4 regions of the Aeromonas sp. 25-AL00135 genome follow, and region 2 is predicted to be linked to each of the others. Evidence: riboswitches for the same ligand, from Rfam matches in the RefSeq annotation. Region 2 holds a riboswitch; each other region holds the start of a gene.

Region 1 (4,469 bases), on a different contig from region 2:
ATCGAGCGCATCAATATTAAACTCCGTTTCTGCCCATGCGTGATTTGCTACCGCCATCAGGCCGGACACGCATAGCATAAAAGTCATTTTTGAATAATGTTTTTTTCTCACAGAGTCTGATGTTGAAACGCTCATATTTTCACTCTAGGAATTGCATAAAGGTCTCACGTAATGAGGTATCTACACTAAGCAATTGGTTTGCTTACATATAATTGAGTTCTAACAGCGTCGTACTGTCTTGGAAAAACAGCTGACTGCTCATGAGCCCCAAATTGAATTCCAGATCACTGTTGACGATATCCGAGACAATAAAGCGCTCGCCGGACACCTTGTGATATTGGCCGTTATTGAGAATGCCCAGCTCATCGCTCATGGCACCACGCACGGACATGGAAATAAAAGGCAGTGATGCCACCGTTGCCCCGTCAACCTGACAACCGCTGATTTTCAGCGTGCCCAGTTGCTGAGCCTGCAATGGAATACTGCGCAGCACCTCCAGCGTACAGCCCGATTCGGCTAGTCCATCCGTGAGTTCGTTGGCGTGGACTGATCCCGCCATCATCACCAGTTGCAGCACCATGGCCGCCATCATTGAAGTTTTCATGATTAGGGTTCGATGTGAGGAAACAGAATGTGTGAAGTTGTGGTGGCTCGCACCACCACAACCCTTGTCACACGTTAAGGCACTCTATTACTCGTAGGAGAGAGTAAAGTTGGTCACTGCAGTGAAAGCACCGGCTTTCAGCGGGTTGGTGTCTTGGCTTGCATAGCCTTTCAGCACGGCGCTAAAGGGCAACTCGTTGTCACCGTTGACCAGGCCGAAGGCGGCAGTCGGGGTACCCAGTACGATCGGAGCACCGCCCGGAGCGGTCATCTTGATACCGGCACCCGCGGCGTCACCACCACCGATCACCAGCAGGCTGGGGTCTACCGGGTCTTTGGCACCACTGAAGGTCACCTTGACGGCATCTTCCTTGTCAGAGATTTCACAGTTCAGCAGCTTGATGCTGAACGGCTTGGAGCTGGACTCACCACCGTTGGCCAGCTCTTTGGTGCTGATCTGGCCCATTTCAACTACCTGGTCAACAGACTCAGGGGCTACAGAGCAAGGGGCGTTGATGATTTCACCGTTAAAAGTGACTTTACCGGAACCGGCACCACCAGCAGCAAAAGCGGAGCCGCACATCAGCATGGAACCAACACCCATAGCAACCAGAATCTTATTAGCTTTCATTCGTTTATACCTACATTAACGTGTGTTGTACTGCATCACTCCAATCATGCTGGAGTCACGATATTAAGTGATGCCGCGATATACTGCACAGCAACTGTTGGCGCTCGTCTCTCATTAAGCCGATGAGAAGTCATGCCAATAATAAACTGTGCCTCTTCAGGTTTATTTAAATAAGCAAAAGCAGCACACCGCATCAGGGGTAGTTCCCGCTACACCTCAACTGCACAACTACATACGTCCTTGTCGTCTGTGCAGAAAGCCGCATTCCGCTTTTGCTTGACGAACAAATTAACGACTCGTTTGATGCACATCAAATACATTTTGATTTGTATAAATTTTTTTATAAACACCTAAAAAACAACGACTTAAACCAACAATGAAACATAAAACGATATCATGAAATAAATAAAGTTCATATAAAGGGCATCTATTGCAATATTGTCAGACTATGAATTTAAAGTCGCACACAAAATTTCAACAAGAACACAACAAAGATAATCTATCTATTTTTGACAATAGTTATCAACCACTTCATAAACCGCCCCCTAAAGAGGTAATCAGGTAATCAGGTAATCAGGTAATCAGGTAATCAGGTAATCAGGTAATCAGGTAATCAGGTAATCAGGTAATCAGGTAATCAGGTAATCAAATTATTGGCAGCCCACACATAAATATACATCTACTACATTACATATTAATCATAGATATGACGCGCTAATATAGAGGCTTGTCCGCAATATTCACAGGCATGATTTGAGATAAAAAATAAATATACGTTATTAATTATGCAGACTAACTGTGATCCATCTCTCATGATTTTTAAGCCGATTGATTTCTCAAAGTGGAGTGTTATCATCTAGACATAGAGTAAAGGGCAAACCGATCGAAAGGTCGGGACGCAAAGCCACCGGTCTAAGGGTTTTGATACCTAAGACAGCGGAGCTGCCATCTGAGAAGAGTGATGTTATTGCCGATTTATGGCATTACTCTTTGATTGCGTTGCCCTTTTCGTACAACACCTGTGACGAAAAGGACATAGATATGAAAGCTCAACACACCGCCTCCCGTTTAGTTCGCAAGACAGTTTTCTCTGTATGCACCTCCTTGCTGCTTGGTACCGCCTTGTTGCCATCCACAGCTTCTGCGGCTGATGGCTCAGTGACGTTTACTGGCACTATCTATGAATCTCCATGTGATTTTTCTGACAGCAGCGTGACCTGCTATTCAGGCATGAACAAGCAAACCATGCCTTTGGCTCACTTGCAGCAAGCCGGTCAAATCAGCTCAATTAGCAGCACTATCAGCTACAAAGTGACCAATGCCAGCAACATGGCGATCGTGACTGTCAGCTATCTCTGATGACTCATCTGTAGTGACGCTGAAATTGGCGCGAAACAGATGAGCAGGTGGTGTTGAAAGCAACTCTTATCAGGTCGCCTGTGCTACCCATACAGGCGGCCAATATCTTTTCATCCCGCCTCCTCACGAACAAATAGCTGGCTTTGCTGATTGAGTCACCAGTCATCATGCGCCCAGATAATGTGGCTTAAGCCACAGGGACATCTCGCTTTTCCTGGTCATTTGCTGCATGTCTCGTGTTGATTAAATGAGATCTGACACGCACTTTACACAACTAACAACTTCTTCAATAAAGTCGCATGTGAGCCCTCACTACGGCAGCAGGAGTTCAAAAACAGCAAGCATATAAATCAACGCTATATCATTGATTTATATGTCATTTAAAAAATCATTGATATTCCTTTGAGTCCCTGTAAATTGCCTTGCGATTACTCGCAAGACAATACACAAACAAGAACAAAGGGATAAAAATGAACCGTTCAGGTACCGGGTGGCTGCTGCTGGCAGGCCCCCTGCTTTTGGCTACATCCTCGGCGCAAGCCAACTACTCCCCCAATGACTGGCGACAGTATCAGCTGACTGGCGAATCGAGGCGGCAACTGGCCGCGCGCATCACCGAGATCACCTACGAGCTCAAGGCGCGCAGCAGCAATGCTCCTTACCAGCAGCTCAGGGTCTACCGTCGCTTCGACTGGCAGAGCAGCGATCTCGCTGCACTGGCCGAACAGCAGTGTGGCGAGCCGCAGCTCAAGGTAGATGCGGGCTGGCAGATCCGCTTCGTGCGCTGTGAAGATCGGATTCCGGCGGGCAAGCTCATTCCCGCCAGCAGTTATGACTTTGGTTATGGCCTCAAGCAGGGTCGCTGGGAGCAGCTGGCGGGCACGCCGACCGCCCAGCGGCAGGATCGTCTGCCGCTGCCGCAAGCCATCATCCTGGGTCAGAGTGAAAGGGAGCTGGATCGCTGCGAACTCAACGCACAAGGCCGCTGCGCAGAGTCGGAGTGGCACTATCAGCCGCAGGATTGGCAGCAGTTGCAGGTACTTGAAGAGACCCCGAGCGAGCGGGATGGCCGGTTGGAGCAGATTTTCTTCCGTCTGCAACCGGTGGCAGGCAGTCAGGCGGCCGCTCAGGTCAGCGAGATCCATGTCTGGCGCCGCTATCAGTGGCTGCTGGATCAACTCACGCCTCAGCAGGAGTGTGATGAGCCGCAGGAGCGCAAGGAGGGGAGCAACACCATCCGCTATCGCATCTGCCGTCAGGTGATCCCCACTGGCAGCGAGGTTCAGGTAACGCTGCAAGATAGCGGCTACCAATACCCGGTCGCTGGCGGCGAGTGGCAACCCCTGCCAGAGAGCAAAGCGTGGCAGGAGAGTCGGGTGCTCAATCGCCCCATCGTGCTGGCCAGCAAGGAGGAGCAGCTGGAGTGCCGCCGCGCCAACGGTCGTCTCTGCTCCGAGCCCGAGCTGCCCGATGTGGATCTGCTCGACAGCGATGCCGCCAAACTGGTGGCCGACGTGAGCGGCCAGAACAGTCCTGCCTGGCAGGCGGATTACGGCCACGATGACGCCAAGCTGATGGCGGTGGTGCGCGGCATACGAGCCCTGCTGGCGGCCAACCAGCCGACCCATCCGGCAATGGACAAGCTGCTCTACTATGTGCGCGCCCACAACTACCACGGCGGCGTTGGCAAGGAGAGTGATCAGGTCGCCCGGGCACTGGCCGGGGTGATGATTGATCTGCTCAACCACCCCCTGCTGCTGGGAGCTGAACCGCAGGATCAGGCTGGCACAGTGCTGGAAGCCTGGAGCGTAGCGGCGCAGGGACAGCTTGGGCAAGCCGCCTTCCGCCAGAATGCCGCCCCCATGCTGGCCCAGCT
Region 2 (4,469 bases):
ACGCCCCAGTGGGAGAGCTCGGGGTCGGCATTGTTGTCGAACAGGGCCGCGTTGTGACCGACAAAGTGGTTCCAGGCACCGTGGAAGTCATAGGTCATCAGGTTGACGTAGTCGAGGTACCGGGTGACCTGGAAGTTCTCCATCCCGCGCAGCAGATAGGCCGAGGCCGGTGAGGCGATGGTCAGCATATACTTGCGGCCATCTTCGTTACCGGCGTTGTCGAGCCGCGCCCGCAAGGTCTTCATCAGCACCTCGTAGTTGGCAAACAGCTTGGCCCGGCACTGGTTGGAGAGCGGGAAGTCGTTGGGATTGCCCGCATCCTTCATCGAGGTGGGGTATTCGTAGTCGATATCGACCCCGTCAAAACCGTACTGGCGGATAAAGCTCACCGCCGAGTCAGCCAGGGTGTTGATACCGGCAGTATTGACCGAGCAGTCACCCTTGGTAGTGGCAGTGTAGAAACCGCGGGTATCGGCCCAGCCCCCGACCGAGATGAGGGTCTTCACGTCCGGATACTGCTTCTTGTACTTCGACAGCAGGTTGAAGTGGCCCTTGTAGGCGAATTCAGGATCCATCTCGGCACCCGGCACGCCATCCCAGGTCATCTTGGTGGCTGCATCGTCCACCTTGATGGTGTGGCTCTGCTCATCCACCGCCGCGAAGGCGTAGTTGATGTGGGTGATCTTGTTCCAGGGGATGTCGCTCACCAGATAGGCGGGCAGGCCGTTCTTGCCGGTGCGCCAGGAGGTGAAGTAGCCGATGACCCGGCGGGCATGGTCATCCCCCATGCACTCGTAACCATCCGGGCGATAGATCTGGCGAATGTCACAAGAGAGGTTGCCACCGGTGGGCGGCAGCGCGGCCTCCTCGACATTGACGGTCACCGCCGCCGACTCGCCGCTCAGGTTGGTCTTGTCAGTGGCCACCAGCTTGAGGGCAGCACTGCCTTTGGCATCCGGTGTCCAGTTCACCTGCCAGGGGGCAGTGGTATCTTCGCCCACCTTCTTGCCGTCGACATAGAGCTCGACTTTGGCCACATCGTTGTTGGCATCGGTAACGTTGCCACTCACCGCCACACTGCGACCCAGCGTCACCTTGGCGCCATTGGCCGGGCTGCTGATGCTCGCCTTGGGCGCCTCTGGCGCCACCACGGCGGCGACGTTGAAGCTCGAATCCGCTTCGCTCAGCACCTTGCCATCTTTATCCAGCGCGCGAGCTTTGAGGGTATGCCCCCCCACTCCGGCGGCGCTCCAGCTGGCACTCCAGGGCGAGGCGCTTGCCGTGGCAACCAGCTTGCCGTCGACAAGATATTCCACCCGGGCCAAGGCCGTTACCGGGCCGCTCAGGCTCACCGCCAGCGCCACGCTGGCTCCTTCGTTGAAACTGGCACCAGCAGCTGGCGAGCTGACGGCTACGCCGAGTGCAGGAGGGGGCACCTCGCCACCATAGGGCTTCCAGGCATCTGCCCAAACCACACCTACCCCCGGCTCATAGTGATAGGGGGATGCCCCGCACCAGCCTGAATAGGGAAATTCTTTGCACTCGTAGAGGGCACCGACGTTGCTGACGATATCGCCAGCCTTGTAGGCAGTACCGGATTTATAGGCGGGATAAGCGGCCTGAGCCCAGGCGGGCGCAGCCGCAAGGGCGACCAGCATGGCAAGCCTGCTGGGTCTGAAAAGCTGTTGCATATTGTTATCTTCCTTGTTTTGTCTTGGCTTGGTCACCAAGGCAAAGAACAATCGCAACCTGCATGATGGGCGCAGACAACTGGCAATGGACCTGCCACAAAAACCACCCCTCACCCAGGGAAACCCCGCTATCTGGATCCACGATCGAGACCGGAAGCATTGCGCCCCGGCATCACTGCCGGTTTGCCCTTTACCTGGGTTCCGTGAGGAACGAACCCAGTATAGGAAGGCGACAAGATCCCCTCAATCTTTATTCTCAAAGAGAATTATCCCCTGCCACGAAAGCGTCATGATCACAGGGTTAAAATTGATTGAATTATCAAAAAAATCATATCGTTATTGGGATCATAAAAACGCTTTCCCACACCTTCCCAGATTCATTTAATGTGCGTTGGCTCACTGGTATGACATGCCAGAAATGTGACAATGCGCGCCCTTGGTCAACGAGCCAAGGCTATGGAATCACTGGCAAAAATAAAAAAGGAACACCTATGAAAGGTACTCGTACCCTGCTGTCGCTGGCCGTGGGGCTGGCACTTGCATCCTCAGGCGCCCATGCGGCATTTGTCTGCCCGTCCGATCCGGCTCAACTCACCCCCATCCCGACCATTCAGGGCACAGGCTCCGCCAGCGCGCTGGCCACCCAGACCGTGACCGACAAGAACGGCAATGTGACCGGTAAAATCAGCACGGGCACCTTCAACGTTCGCGGTATCGTGACGACGCTGGGCCAAAGCCTGACCAAGGGTTTCTATCTGACCGACCCGGTGGGCGATGGCAATGCGGCCACCTCTGATGGCATCTTTGTCTATCTGAACGACAAGGACTTCGCGACCAAATATAAAGACGTCAAACCGGGGAGCGAAGTCTGTCTGGAAGCACAGGTGCAAGAATTTTACGGCGGCACCCAGCTGACCCCGTTAGTCGACAAGGCCACCAAAAAAGCCCACTTGCAAGTCACCGCACAAGGGCTGAATGTGCCGACCAGCGTACTGCAGGTCAATGAAGGGGAGACGCTGGCGCAAGCGCTCAATCGCCACGAAGGGATGCGGGTACGTCTTGACAGCAGCAGTGACCTGCACCTGACCCGCAACTACGGCTTCGACTACAAGGTCTATCGCAACAACGTAGAGTTGGCCCACAAAACCCCGCTGATCAAACCGACCCAACTTCATGTTGCCAACAGTGCGGACGCTGTCGCACTGGCCACCAAAAATGGCAGCAACCGTCTGGTGGTAGAGTCCGATAACAACAAAGTACCGGATGGCGTACTGCCCTGGTTCCCGAGCTGGGATGCCGATCAGGGATATCTGCGCATCGGTGATCAACTGACCGGGCTGGAGGGGGTAATCGTCTATAACAAAGATGCCTTCCGTCTGGTAGTACCGAGCAATGTCACCCTGACTGCCGGTGCTCTGCTGCGCAGCCCTGAAGAGGATCGTCAAGACGCGCCGGCTCGCCTCGCTGGCAGCGATCTGCGGATCGGCAGCTTCAACGTGCTCAACTACTTCACCAGCCACTCCAGCATTGGCGGTGCACTCAATATCCTGTGCAAGGATCAGGCGGATGCCGACAACGCCAAAGGTTGCAACCGGGGAGCCAAGAGCCAGCCCGAGTTCGAGAAGCAGCGCACCAAGATCGTCAATGCCATTACCGCAATGGATGCCGATCTGCTCGGCCTGATGGAGATGGAGAACAACGGCTTCGAGGATAACTCGGCCCTCCACAATCTGGTGACCCGCCTCAACGAACAGCAGAAGGATGCGAGCAAACACTACGCCTATGTGCGTCTGCCGGTCACTGCACTTACCGATGGCAAGTTCTTCGGCGGCGACGCCATCATGGTGGCGATGATCTACCGCCCTGCCCTGCTCACCCCCAGCGGAGATGCCAGCGTCATCAAGCTGCCGGAGCAGCGCTACACCACTGGTGGTGTAGCCAAGACAGCTGGTCAGCGCGATTCTCTGGTTCAGACCTTCACCCTCGCCAAGAGCAAGGAGCCGCTGACGCTGGTGGTCAACCACCTCAAATCCAAGGGGTCAGGCTGCTACGAAAATGGCGATGGCAAGACAGAACCGGCCGACCTGCAGGGCAAGTGTACCGAGTTCCGCGTGAGCGCGGCCAAGGTGCTGGGTGAAGCGGTCAGCAAACTGCCGGGCCAGGTGCTGCTGGTTGGCGACTTCAACTCCTACGCCAAGGAAGATCCAATCCGGGTACTGACCGACTACAACCCGGCCACCAGCGAGCGGAAGATCGTATCGGCCTCCCACACTTTTATCGGTGAGCAGTCCTATGAACAGCTCGGTCGCGAAGTGACTCGCAGCTACGGCCTGATCGATCTCAACGTCAAATTCAACAAGGAGAAAGCCATCTCCTACAGCTACGACGGGGAGCTGGGCACCCTGGACTACGCCCTCGCCAACCCGGCGCTGGCCAGCAAGGTGGCTGGTGTCGCCGACTGGCACATCAACTCCTTCGAGAGCTCCCTGTTCGAATACGGCAGCCAGTACACCGGCACATTGCTCAAGTCTGACAACCCCTTCAGTGCCTCCGACCATGACCCCATCATCGTCGACCTGAGACTGGAGAGCGATGCCACCAAACCGGACACCTCCTCAGGCGGTGGTGCTCTGGGACTCGGCCTGCTGGCCCTGTTGCCGCTGGCTTGGCGACGTCGCCGTTAACCACTGGCGTATCTGAATAGTGCAAGCAAAGCCCGCGACTCTCGCGGGCTTTTTCATTCAGGTCATTGGATTTACAAATGAAAGGCGCGGACGT
Region 3 (4,469 bases), on a different contig from region 2:
GGAGATCGCCACCATAGTCGATGAGGCCTCCGACGTGTTTCGCTTCAACCGCGGCCTGCTGCAGGGGGCGATCGAGCATATCGGGCAGGGGATCTCGGTGGTGGACAGGGAGCTTCGGCTGGTGGCCTGGAACCGCCGCTACATCGAGCTGTTCCACTATCCGCCGGGGCTTATTCAGGCAGGGCGCCCCATCGAGGAGATCATTCGCTACAACGCCCAGCAGGGGCTCTGTGGTCCCGGTGATATCGAGGATCATGTGGCGCGGCGGGTCGCCTTTATGAAGCGCGGCATTGCCCATATCTCGGCGCGGGAGCGTCCGGACGGGCGGGTGATCGAGATGCAGGGCAATCCCATGCCGGCCGGTGGTTTCGTCATGACCTTTACCGACATCACGCCGTTTCGTGATGCCGAACGGGTGCTGCGTGAAGCCAACGAGCATCTGGAGGCGCGGGTCGCCGAGCGTACCCGCGAGCTCTCCGAACTCAACCGCCAGCTGCTGCTGGTCAACCAGCAGGTGGAGCGGGCCAATCAATCCAAGAGCCGTTTTCTGGCGGCGGTCAGCCACGATCTGACCCAGCCCCTCAACGCGGCCAAGCTGTTTACCTCCTCCCTGCTGGAGATGCTGCCGGCAGAAGAGGAGCCTGCCCGCATCGCCCGTCATATCGACGATGCGCTGGGGGCGACCGAGGATCTCATCAGCGATCTGCTCGATATCTCGCGCCTTGAGGCGGGCAAGTTCAAAGCCAAGAAACTCGACTTCGCCCTGCACGAGCTGTTCGACAACCTGAAGGCGGAGTTCGGGGTGCTGGCGCAGGCGGGGGGGATCCACTTCTCGGTGGTGGAGAGCAAGCTGGCGGTGCACAGCGATGTGCGCCTGCTGCGCCGGGTGCTGCAGAACTTCCTGACCAATGCGTTTCGCTACAACCCGGGCGGCCGGGTGCTACTTGGTTGCCGCCGGATGGGGGACAAGATCCGCATCGAGGTATGGGACAACGGCCCCGGCATCCCGCAGGACAAGCAGGAGGCTATTTTTGACGAGTTCTCCCGCCTCGATCACTCCCGCACCGCCAAGGAGCAGGGGCTGGGTCTGGGGCTCGCCATCGCCCGTGGCATCTCGCTGGTGCTCGGTCATCAGCTCACTTTGCAGAGTTGGCCGGGCAAGGGATCGGTCTTTGCGGTGACCCTCAATCTGGCGACCCGGCCGGTCACGGCCCATCAGCTGGCGGCGCCGGTGGTGCGTGACAGCCAGCTGGAAGGTGTAGCCGTGCTCTGTATCGACAACGAGCGGGACATTCTGACCGCCATGAGCACCCTGCTTGGCCGTTGGGGCTGCGAGGTGCGCTGTGCCGTCGATCTGGCCGAAGCCGAGGAGCTGGTGGCACAAGGGTTTGTGCCGAGACTGGTGCTCTCTGACTACCACCTCGACGACGGCAAGACCGGGTTGGAGGCGCTCGCTGCCCTGCAGCGGGTGTGTGGCGACGAGCTGGGAGGCATCATCATCAGTGCCGATCGCAAGAGCGAGTTGCAGGCGCAGATCCGCGAGCGGGGGTATGGCTACATCAGCAAGCCGGTCAAACCACTCAAACTGCGGGCCCTGATGAACAGCCTGCTGATGCGCTAGCCGCAGCCGGGGCGGCTAGCCGTGAACCGGCTCACAAAACCGCGCAATGATCCTGTGACCCGTGGTCATGGATGAATGCCGAAAACAGAGGTTTATTGGCGAAGATCTCTTCATCTTCCTGCGTAATGGCTGCCAGTTACTCTTTTGGCTTGCCACTGTCGGTGAACGCCGACAGTGGCAGACCGGATTGGCTCACTCTATAGTCGGGATGCGATTTTTTGCATCGCAAATGAAGTAACCGAAGGGCAAACCGATCGCAAGATCGGGACGCAAAGCTTCCGGTCCAGGGATGAGCCGTACTTGAGATAGCGGGGCCACCACAGGTTGTTGTGCACCTTTGCCAAGAGGCCGCACTGCCGTCTGCGTTACCTGTCAGGGCGTAGCCCTTTTCGTTGCCAACATAACGAAATAGGGAAATATAAAAATGCTAAGTCCAAAGCCTACCATGCTGGCCCTTGCGGTCGGTCTGTGCTGCGCCTCGTCCGCTTATGCTGCGGCGCCCGGCAAGCCCACCATCGGATGGGGTCCCACCAAGTTTTCCATCGTTGAAGTCGATCAGGCGGCCACTGCCTACAACAATCTGGTCAGGGTAAAGGATGCCGCCGATGTGGAGGTGAACTGGAACCTCTGGAGCGGCGATCTGGGCCAGAGTGCCAAGGTACTGCTAAATGGTCAGGAGGTGTGGTCCGGCCCCTCGGCCGCAGCGGGCAGCGCCAAATTCAAGGTGAAGAAAGGGGGGCGCTACCAGATGCAGGTGGCGCTGTGCAACGCCGATGGCTGTACCCTCTCTGATGCCAAGGAGATCGTGGTTGCCGATACCGACGGCAGCCATCTGGCGCCACTCAAGGCGCCGCTGCAGGAGAACAACAAGCCCTACGCCAACAAGTCCGGCAAGGTGGTGGGGACTTACTATGTGGAGTGGGGAGTCTATGGCCGCAAGTTTACGGTGGACAAGATCCCGGCCCAGAACCTGACCCATATCCTCTATGGTTTCACCCCCATCTGCGGCGGGGATGGCCTCAACGACAGCCTCAAGGAGATCGAAGGGAGCTTCCAGGCGCTGCAGCGGGCGTGTGCCGGTCGCGCCGACTTCAAGGTGGCGATGCACGATCCATGGGCCGCCATCCAGATGCCGCAAGGCAACCTCACTGCTCATGACGAGCCCTACAAGGGCAACTTTGGCGCCCTGATGGCGCTCAAGCAGGCCTATCCGAATCTCAAGATCCTCCCCTCGGTCGGCGGCTGGACCCTCTCCGACCCCTTCTACTTCCTCGGTGATAAAACCAAGCGCGATGTGTTTGTCGGCTCGGTGAAAGAGTTCCTGCAGACCTGGAAGTTCTTCGACGGTGTGGATATCGACTGGGAGTACCCGGGCGGACAGGGCGCCAACCCGAAACTGGGCAGCCCGAGTGATGGTGCCACCTATGTGGCCCTGATGAAGGAGCTGCGGGCCATGCTCGACGAGCTGGAGGCCGAGACCGGTCGCCAGTATGAGCTCACCTCGGCCATCGGGGCGGGGGGCGACAAGATCCAGGATGTGGACTACAAGGCGGCCCAGCCCTACATGGACCACATCTTCATGATGACCTACGACTACAACGGTGCCTGGAGCAACACCGAGCTGGGCCACCAGACCAACCTTTATGCGGCGAGCTGGGATCCCGATACCAAGTACACCACCGACAAGGCGGTCAATCAGCTGCTGGCGCAGGGGGTTGAGCCGGGCAAGCTGGTGGTTGGTGCCGCCATGTATGGCCGTGGCTGGACTGGCGTGAGCGGTTATCAGGGCAACAACCCCTTCACCGGCAAGGCGACCGGCAAGGTGAAAGGCACCTGGGAGGACGGGGTGGTGGATTACCGCGACATCGTCAACAACCGCATGGGCAGTGGCTGGGAGAAGAGCTACGACGAGGTGGCCGAGGCTCCCTACCTGTTCAAGGCGTCGACCGGCGATCTCATCACCTATGACAACGATCGCTCGGTCAAGGCCAAGGGGCAGTATGTGCTGGCCAACAAGCTCGGTGGCCTCTTCTCCTGGGAGATCGATGCCGACAACGGTGACATCCTCAACGCCATGCACGAGGGGCTGGGCCACGGCGAGGGGACGACTCCACCAGCCAACAAGCCGCCGCTGGCCAATGCAGGCAGTGACCTCAAGGTGACCGGCCCGACCGAGGTGACGCTGGATGGGTCGGCCTCCCACGATCCGGAAAACAGCGCGCTCAGCTACAGCTGGAAGCAGATCTCCGGGCCGCAGGCTGGCTTGCTTGATGCCACTCAGGCCAAGGCCCGCGTTGTACTCGATGCGGTGACTGCCGACATCAATCTGGTGTTCGAGCTGACAGTGACCGATGACCAGCAGTTGAGTGCCAAGGATCAGGTTGTTGTCACCAACAAGGCGCCGCAGGCCAATCTGGCGCCGGTGGTGAGTGTACCTGCTACGGCCTCTGTGGAGGCGGGCAAGCAGGTGACCATCAAGGCGACCGCCTCTGATCCGAACGGTGATCCGTTGACTTATCAGTGGAGTGTGCCGGCAGGCATCACCGCAACGGGTCAGAACAGCGCCACTCTGGTGGTCACCGGCCCGAGCGTCACCAGCGACATCGGCTATGACTTGGGCGTCACCGTCTCCGACGGCGGGCTGGATGCCAGCGCGGCAACTCGTCTGACGGTCAAACCGGCCAGCAGCGGCGGTGGTTGCACGGCAACCGATCCGGATGCGGCCAACTGGCCAGTCTGGAAAGCAGCCAGCACCTATAACAGCGGCGACAAGGTGAGTCACAACCAGCTGGTGTGGCAGGCCAAGTACTGGACCCAGGGCAACGAGCCTAGCCGCACCGCGGATCAG
Region 4 (4,469 bases), on a different contig from region 2:
CATAAATTCGCTGGTACCCAACCCGGTTACATTGTCCAGCCCTTCCAGACCCGACGGCATGGCTGCACGCACCCCTCGCGCAGCAAGTGCCATCCGGACATGAGCCAGCTGATTTTCAGGAACCAGTACCTGACCGGTGCTCTTTTCCAGACGGAAAGGTACCTGCTCTTTCTCCAGCATCTCCATGATGTTGGCGGTATCGTATAGCTCCTGTTTGCCATACAGGGGCACATAGTTCTTGCTGGAGGTCCAAAGGATAACGACTATGGTACCCGCCACAATGGCAGCCAGCAGAGCAATAGTCAGGATCGATTTATTGTCACGGGAGAGGGTACGCCAATTGCGTAGCCCCTCTTGCAACCTGATTTTGAGCGAATCAGGGGCAGCCCCCTGAGGGGATGTTACCAGTTCAGTCATCTGTTACCTCAGAGCGGCATGCGCATAATGTCGTCAAAACCGGTCATCAGCTTGTTGCGAACCTGCATCAAGGCTGAAAAACTCAAGCCGGCTTTTTGACTCGCCACCATGGCCCCCACCAGATCATCGCTCTGTCCGGCATCGACCGATGCCATCAATTTTGAGGCAATATTTTGCTGTTCATTGACACGTCCGACTACGTCGTGCATAGCCTCTGAAAACGATGCTCCCGATACATCACTATTGGATTCGATGGACGGTGTCTGACTGGCGACACGCTGCATTTCCTGCATCTGTTGCAGGAGTGTCACCTGCGATGACATCATTTGAATCTTCACTCTTTATCCCTCTGCTTGAATCTGCTGTTCAATATCAATGCCTTGCTCACGCATCGCCGCAAGCTTGTAGCGCAGTGCCCGGGTTGTCATGCCCAGTGCATCGGCTGTGCGGGTACGATGGCCACGAAAGCGGCGCAAGGTCTCTAATACAAATTGGAACTCGGCATGCCGCCGGGTTTCACTCAACCCCTCGGGAGCATGCCACGTGTCTGCTGCGACTGTTTCTTGGGGAAGAATACAGTTTGGCAACATCAAATCGACGGACTGTATATGCAAACCGCGCGCCATAATTAATGCGCGTTGCATAACATTATCAAGCTCTCGCACATTTCCTGGCCATTCATAAGACAACAGCAATTGGCACGCCTGCTTACTCAGGCGATAACCCTGCTGAGGTGCATAACGCTCAAGAAAATAGTTGGCCAGAGGAATAATATCGTCAGGGCGATCACGCAATGCGGGCCAGCTCATAGGCAAAACATCAAGACGATAAAACAGATCTTCACGGAACAATCCATTAGCAACCAAAGTACGCAGATCTTTATTGCTGGCGGCAATGATACGAACATCCAGCGCAATCGTTTGATTACTACCAAGCCGCTCCACTTCTTTCTCCTGCAAAACCCGTAATAACTTTGCTTGCAGGTTCAAAGATAATTCAGATATTTCGTCCAATAACAGGGTACCCCCCTGTGCCAACTCAAACTTGCCAGGTTGGGCAGATATAGCACCGGTAAATGCACCTTTATTATGGCCAAAGAGAATCGATTCGAGCATTGTCTCAGGAATGGCAGCGCAATTAATTGCAACAAACGGTTTTTCAGACCTGACTGACATATCATGAATATAACGGGCCAACCGCTCTTTACCGGTGCCTGACTCACCACCAATCAGAATGGTGGCAGAGGTTTTGGCGGCACGTCGAGCCAGCTGCAAGACCTGCAGGCTCATGGGCGACACAGCGATAAGATTGGGGATCGCCTGACGAAGGCGTAAAGCACCACGTACAGCATCGAGCAATTGCTGGGAACGGAAGGGTTTGACAATATAATCTATAGCTCCGGCACACATGGCTTCTGCAGCAATTGCGGCCTGATGCTCATTAACCATAATGACACAATCGAGCCCTTCAAACTCATGCAGAATACGTGGCCCAAGCTCGGTCATGGCATCCATATCGAGCAATATAAGATGAACATTATTGCCAGCAATAATGCTCTTTGACTGTTTTACAGAATTAACCGTTGATACTCTAAGGCCTTCTCTGGAGAGAATATTTACAACCTCATTCCTAGCGACTAACGGTTGAATCAATAATATATGTGGTTCAGCACAACCATCACCACACAACCCGATTGTTTTATTTATTGATAATCCCGAAGACATAGACATCTGATACCTGTGACTGTGAATAGGACAATCAATAGAGCTGAAGCATCAGACACAAAGGATCAATACAAGGTGATACTGAAAAACAGCACAACCTTGTATCCATATGGTAACGATATTGTATCCAAATTCACCTTGGTAACCCCGCTGTCATTAGCTTTCATGCTGTTAGACCGGAGGCTTTGCGTCCTGACTTTTCAGTTCAGTTTGCCCTTACAATGTGATAACACGCCCGACCTGATTGCCTAGGCGTGTAGCAACACAATTAATATTGTTTTTGTTATTTAACTTTCACACATTGCTGCGTCAATTTTCGCCACATCATATAGTATTCATACGGCAATTCAAGCAAAGGCGGAAAAAACACTTCCCCATCAGCGCATTTATCCAACAGCAATTAACCAAGTGTACCAATTACCTCTACCCGTAACTCTTCCGGTATTTCATTATAAGAAAGCACTTTGAGTCCCTTTGAAAATGATCGGGCATAACGGGCTATTAACGGTCTCAGTTGCGGCATAACAACCAACACAGGGGCATGTCCCAACTGCTGCAACTGCTCCTTCACCAACGGCATATTTTGCTGCAATTGGGCCAGCAGTTGTGGATCAACCGGGAAGCTGTCCAGCTGGATTTTGCCCTGCTGTTGTGACTGATTCATTGCAGCCAGCAATGTCTGCTCAAGGCGATCATCCAGCGTAAACGTAGCCAGCACATCCCGATTACCAATGGCCTGCCGCACAATCTGGCGCTTCAAGGTACAGCGCACATCGGATGCTAGCAAGACAGGATCTTTGGTCAGCTCGCTCGCATCCAGCAGCGTCGTGGCAACGGTTCGTATATCGGTAAGACTGACCTGCTCCTTTAGCAATTGACGAAAAACTCTCAATTGCTGCATCTGGGTCAGCGCCAGATTCAGCTCTTCAGCCAACCGGGGGGACTGACTGGCTAGGTATTGGCCCAGCTTGCCAACTTCATCGTGACCAAACAGCGCATCAAGTTGTTCACGTAACAACTTGCTGGCGTGAGTGGCAATCACGGTGGCCGAATCCACCACCGAGTAACCAAGATTAAGGGCCTTGGCCTTCTGTTCAGGGGAGATCCAGACCGCACTCATGCCGTAGGCCGGGTCCTGGGTCAACTCGCCATCTAGCGCGCCATAGGTCTCACCACTGCTGATGGCCATCAAGCGCTGACAATCCACATTCCCCGTCGCTAACGCGACGCCGGACAGCTTGATCCGGTACTGATCCGGCTGCAATTGCAGATTGTCGCGCACCCGGATCTCGGGGAGCAGAAAACCGTACTGCTCGGAGAGGGTTTTACGGATCCCGCGCACCCGGGCAAGCAGTTCAGCCCCTTTATCCGTTTCAGCCAAAGGCACCAGACGATAACCAAGCTCGATGGCGACCGTATCAACTGGCGGCAAATCCTGCCACTCCAGTGCCTGCTGTTCAGGCTGAATCATTTGACGAGTCAGCTCTTGCGCTGCATCCAGATCCGGCACATTGACGGCTCGCTTGCTGACACTCCAACCTGTCCAGGCCAGTACAGCTGCGAAACTGAGGAATGCGAGCATCGGCATCCCGGGTACCAGACCCAGGATCAGCATGATGGTTGCAGAGGTATAGATAACGCGAGGGGATGCCAGGATCTGCTGACCAACCTGATCAGCCATCTCACCCTCATCGCTGACCCGAGTCACGATAATAGCCGCAGCAGTCGACATCAGCAGGGACGGGATCTGGGCAACCAGACCATCACCAATGGTCAGCAGTGCATAGCGCTGGAAGGCCTCCGCGACGGGCAAGGCATGCTGGAAGATACCGATGGCCAACCCACCCACCAGGTTGATGATCAGCACCAACATGCCAGCTATCGCGTCACCACGAACGAACTTGGAAGCACCATCCATTGCACCATAGAAGTCTGCTTCTCGTGCGATCTCCTCACGGCGAGCCCTGGCCTGATGCTGATCCATGGTGCCGGCATTCAAATCGGCATCGATGGCCATCTGCTTGCCGGGCATAGCATCCAGAGTGAAGCGGGCGGATACTTCCGAAATCCGCTCACCACCCTTGGTGATCACCACAAAGTTGATGATCATCAGGATCACGAAGACCACCAGACCGACGACATAGTTGCCACCGATCACCACTTCACCGAACGCCTGAATGACCTTACCGGCCGCTTCATGCCCTTCATGACCGTGCAGCAACACCACACGGGTAGAGGCCACGTTCAGCGACAGCCGCATCAGGGTGGCAACCAGCAACACAGTTGGGAATACCGAGAAATCGAGTGGTCTGCGGGCCGAGACGGATA

Evidence for each region. Region 2 has a riboswitch for cyclic di-GMP ahead of ACW5XC_RS00010 (glycosyl hydrolase family 18 protein). Riboswitches for the same ligand answer to the same signal wherever they lie in the genome.
Region 1: another riboswitch for cyclic di-GMP. It lies ahead of ACW5XC_RS10120 (hypothetical protein); the one in region 2 lies ahead of ACW5XC_RS00010 (glycosyl hydrolase family 18 protein).
Region 3: another riboswitch for cyclic di-GMP. It lies ahead of ACW5XC_RS19660 (glycosyl hydrolase family 18 protein); the one in region 2 lies ahead of ACW5XC_RS00010 (glycosyl hydrolase family 18 protein).
Region 4: another riboswitch for cyclic di-GMP. It lies ahead of lafK (lateral flagellar response regulator transcription factor LafK); the one in region 2 lies ahead of ACW5XC_RS00010 (glycosyl hydrolase family 18 protein).

Annotation. Positions count from the first base shown of each region.
Region 1 is NZ_JBSTYQ010000009.1:37,334-41,802, reverse strand. Features, by position in the region: gene ACW5XC_RS10135 (fimbria/pilus outer membrane usher protein) at 1-135, opposite strand, end outside; gene ACW5XC_RS10130 (hypothetical protein) at 203-592, opposite strand; gene ACW5XC_RS10125 (fimbrial protein) at 692-1,234, opposite strand; cyclic di-GMP riboswitch class I at 2,098-2,184, shown strand; gene ACW5XC_RS10120 (hypothetical protein) at 2,276-2,593, shown strand; gene ACW5XC_RS10115 (collagenase) at 3,064-4,469, shown strand, end outside.
Region 2 is NZ_JBSTYQ010000001.1:112-4,580, reverse strand. Features, by position in the region: gene ACW5XC_RS00010 (glycosyl hydrolase family 18 protein) at 1-1,691, opposite strand, end outside; cyclic di-GMP riboswitch class I at 1,807-1,889, opposite strand; gene ACW5XC_RS00005 (ExeM/NucH family extracellular endonuclease) at 2,183-4,375, shown strand.
Region 3 is NZ_JBSTYQ010000029.1:11,615-16,083, forward strand. Features, by position in the region: gene ACW5XC_RS19655 (hybrid sensor histidine kinase/response regulator) at 1-1,621, shown strand, start outside; cyclic di-GMP riboswitch class I at 1,856-1,943, shown strand; gene ACW5XC_RS19660 (glycosyl hydrolase family 18 protein) at 2,046-4,469, shown strand, end outside.
Region 4 is NZ_JBSTYQ010000007.1:127,044-131,512, reverse strand. Features, by position in the region: gene fliFL (lateral flagellar M-ring protein FliFL) at 1-408, opposite strand, end outside; gene lfiE (lateral flagellar hook-basal body complex protein LfiE) at 426-755, opposite strand; gene lafK (lateral flagellar response regulator transcription factor LafK) at 759-2,141, opposite strand; cyclic di-GMP riboswitch class I at 2,279-2,366, opposite strand; gene lfhA (lateral flagellar biosynthesis protein LfhA) at 2,542-4,469, opposite strand, start outside.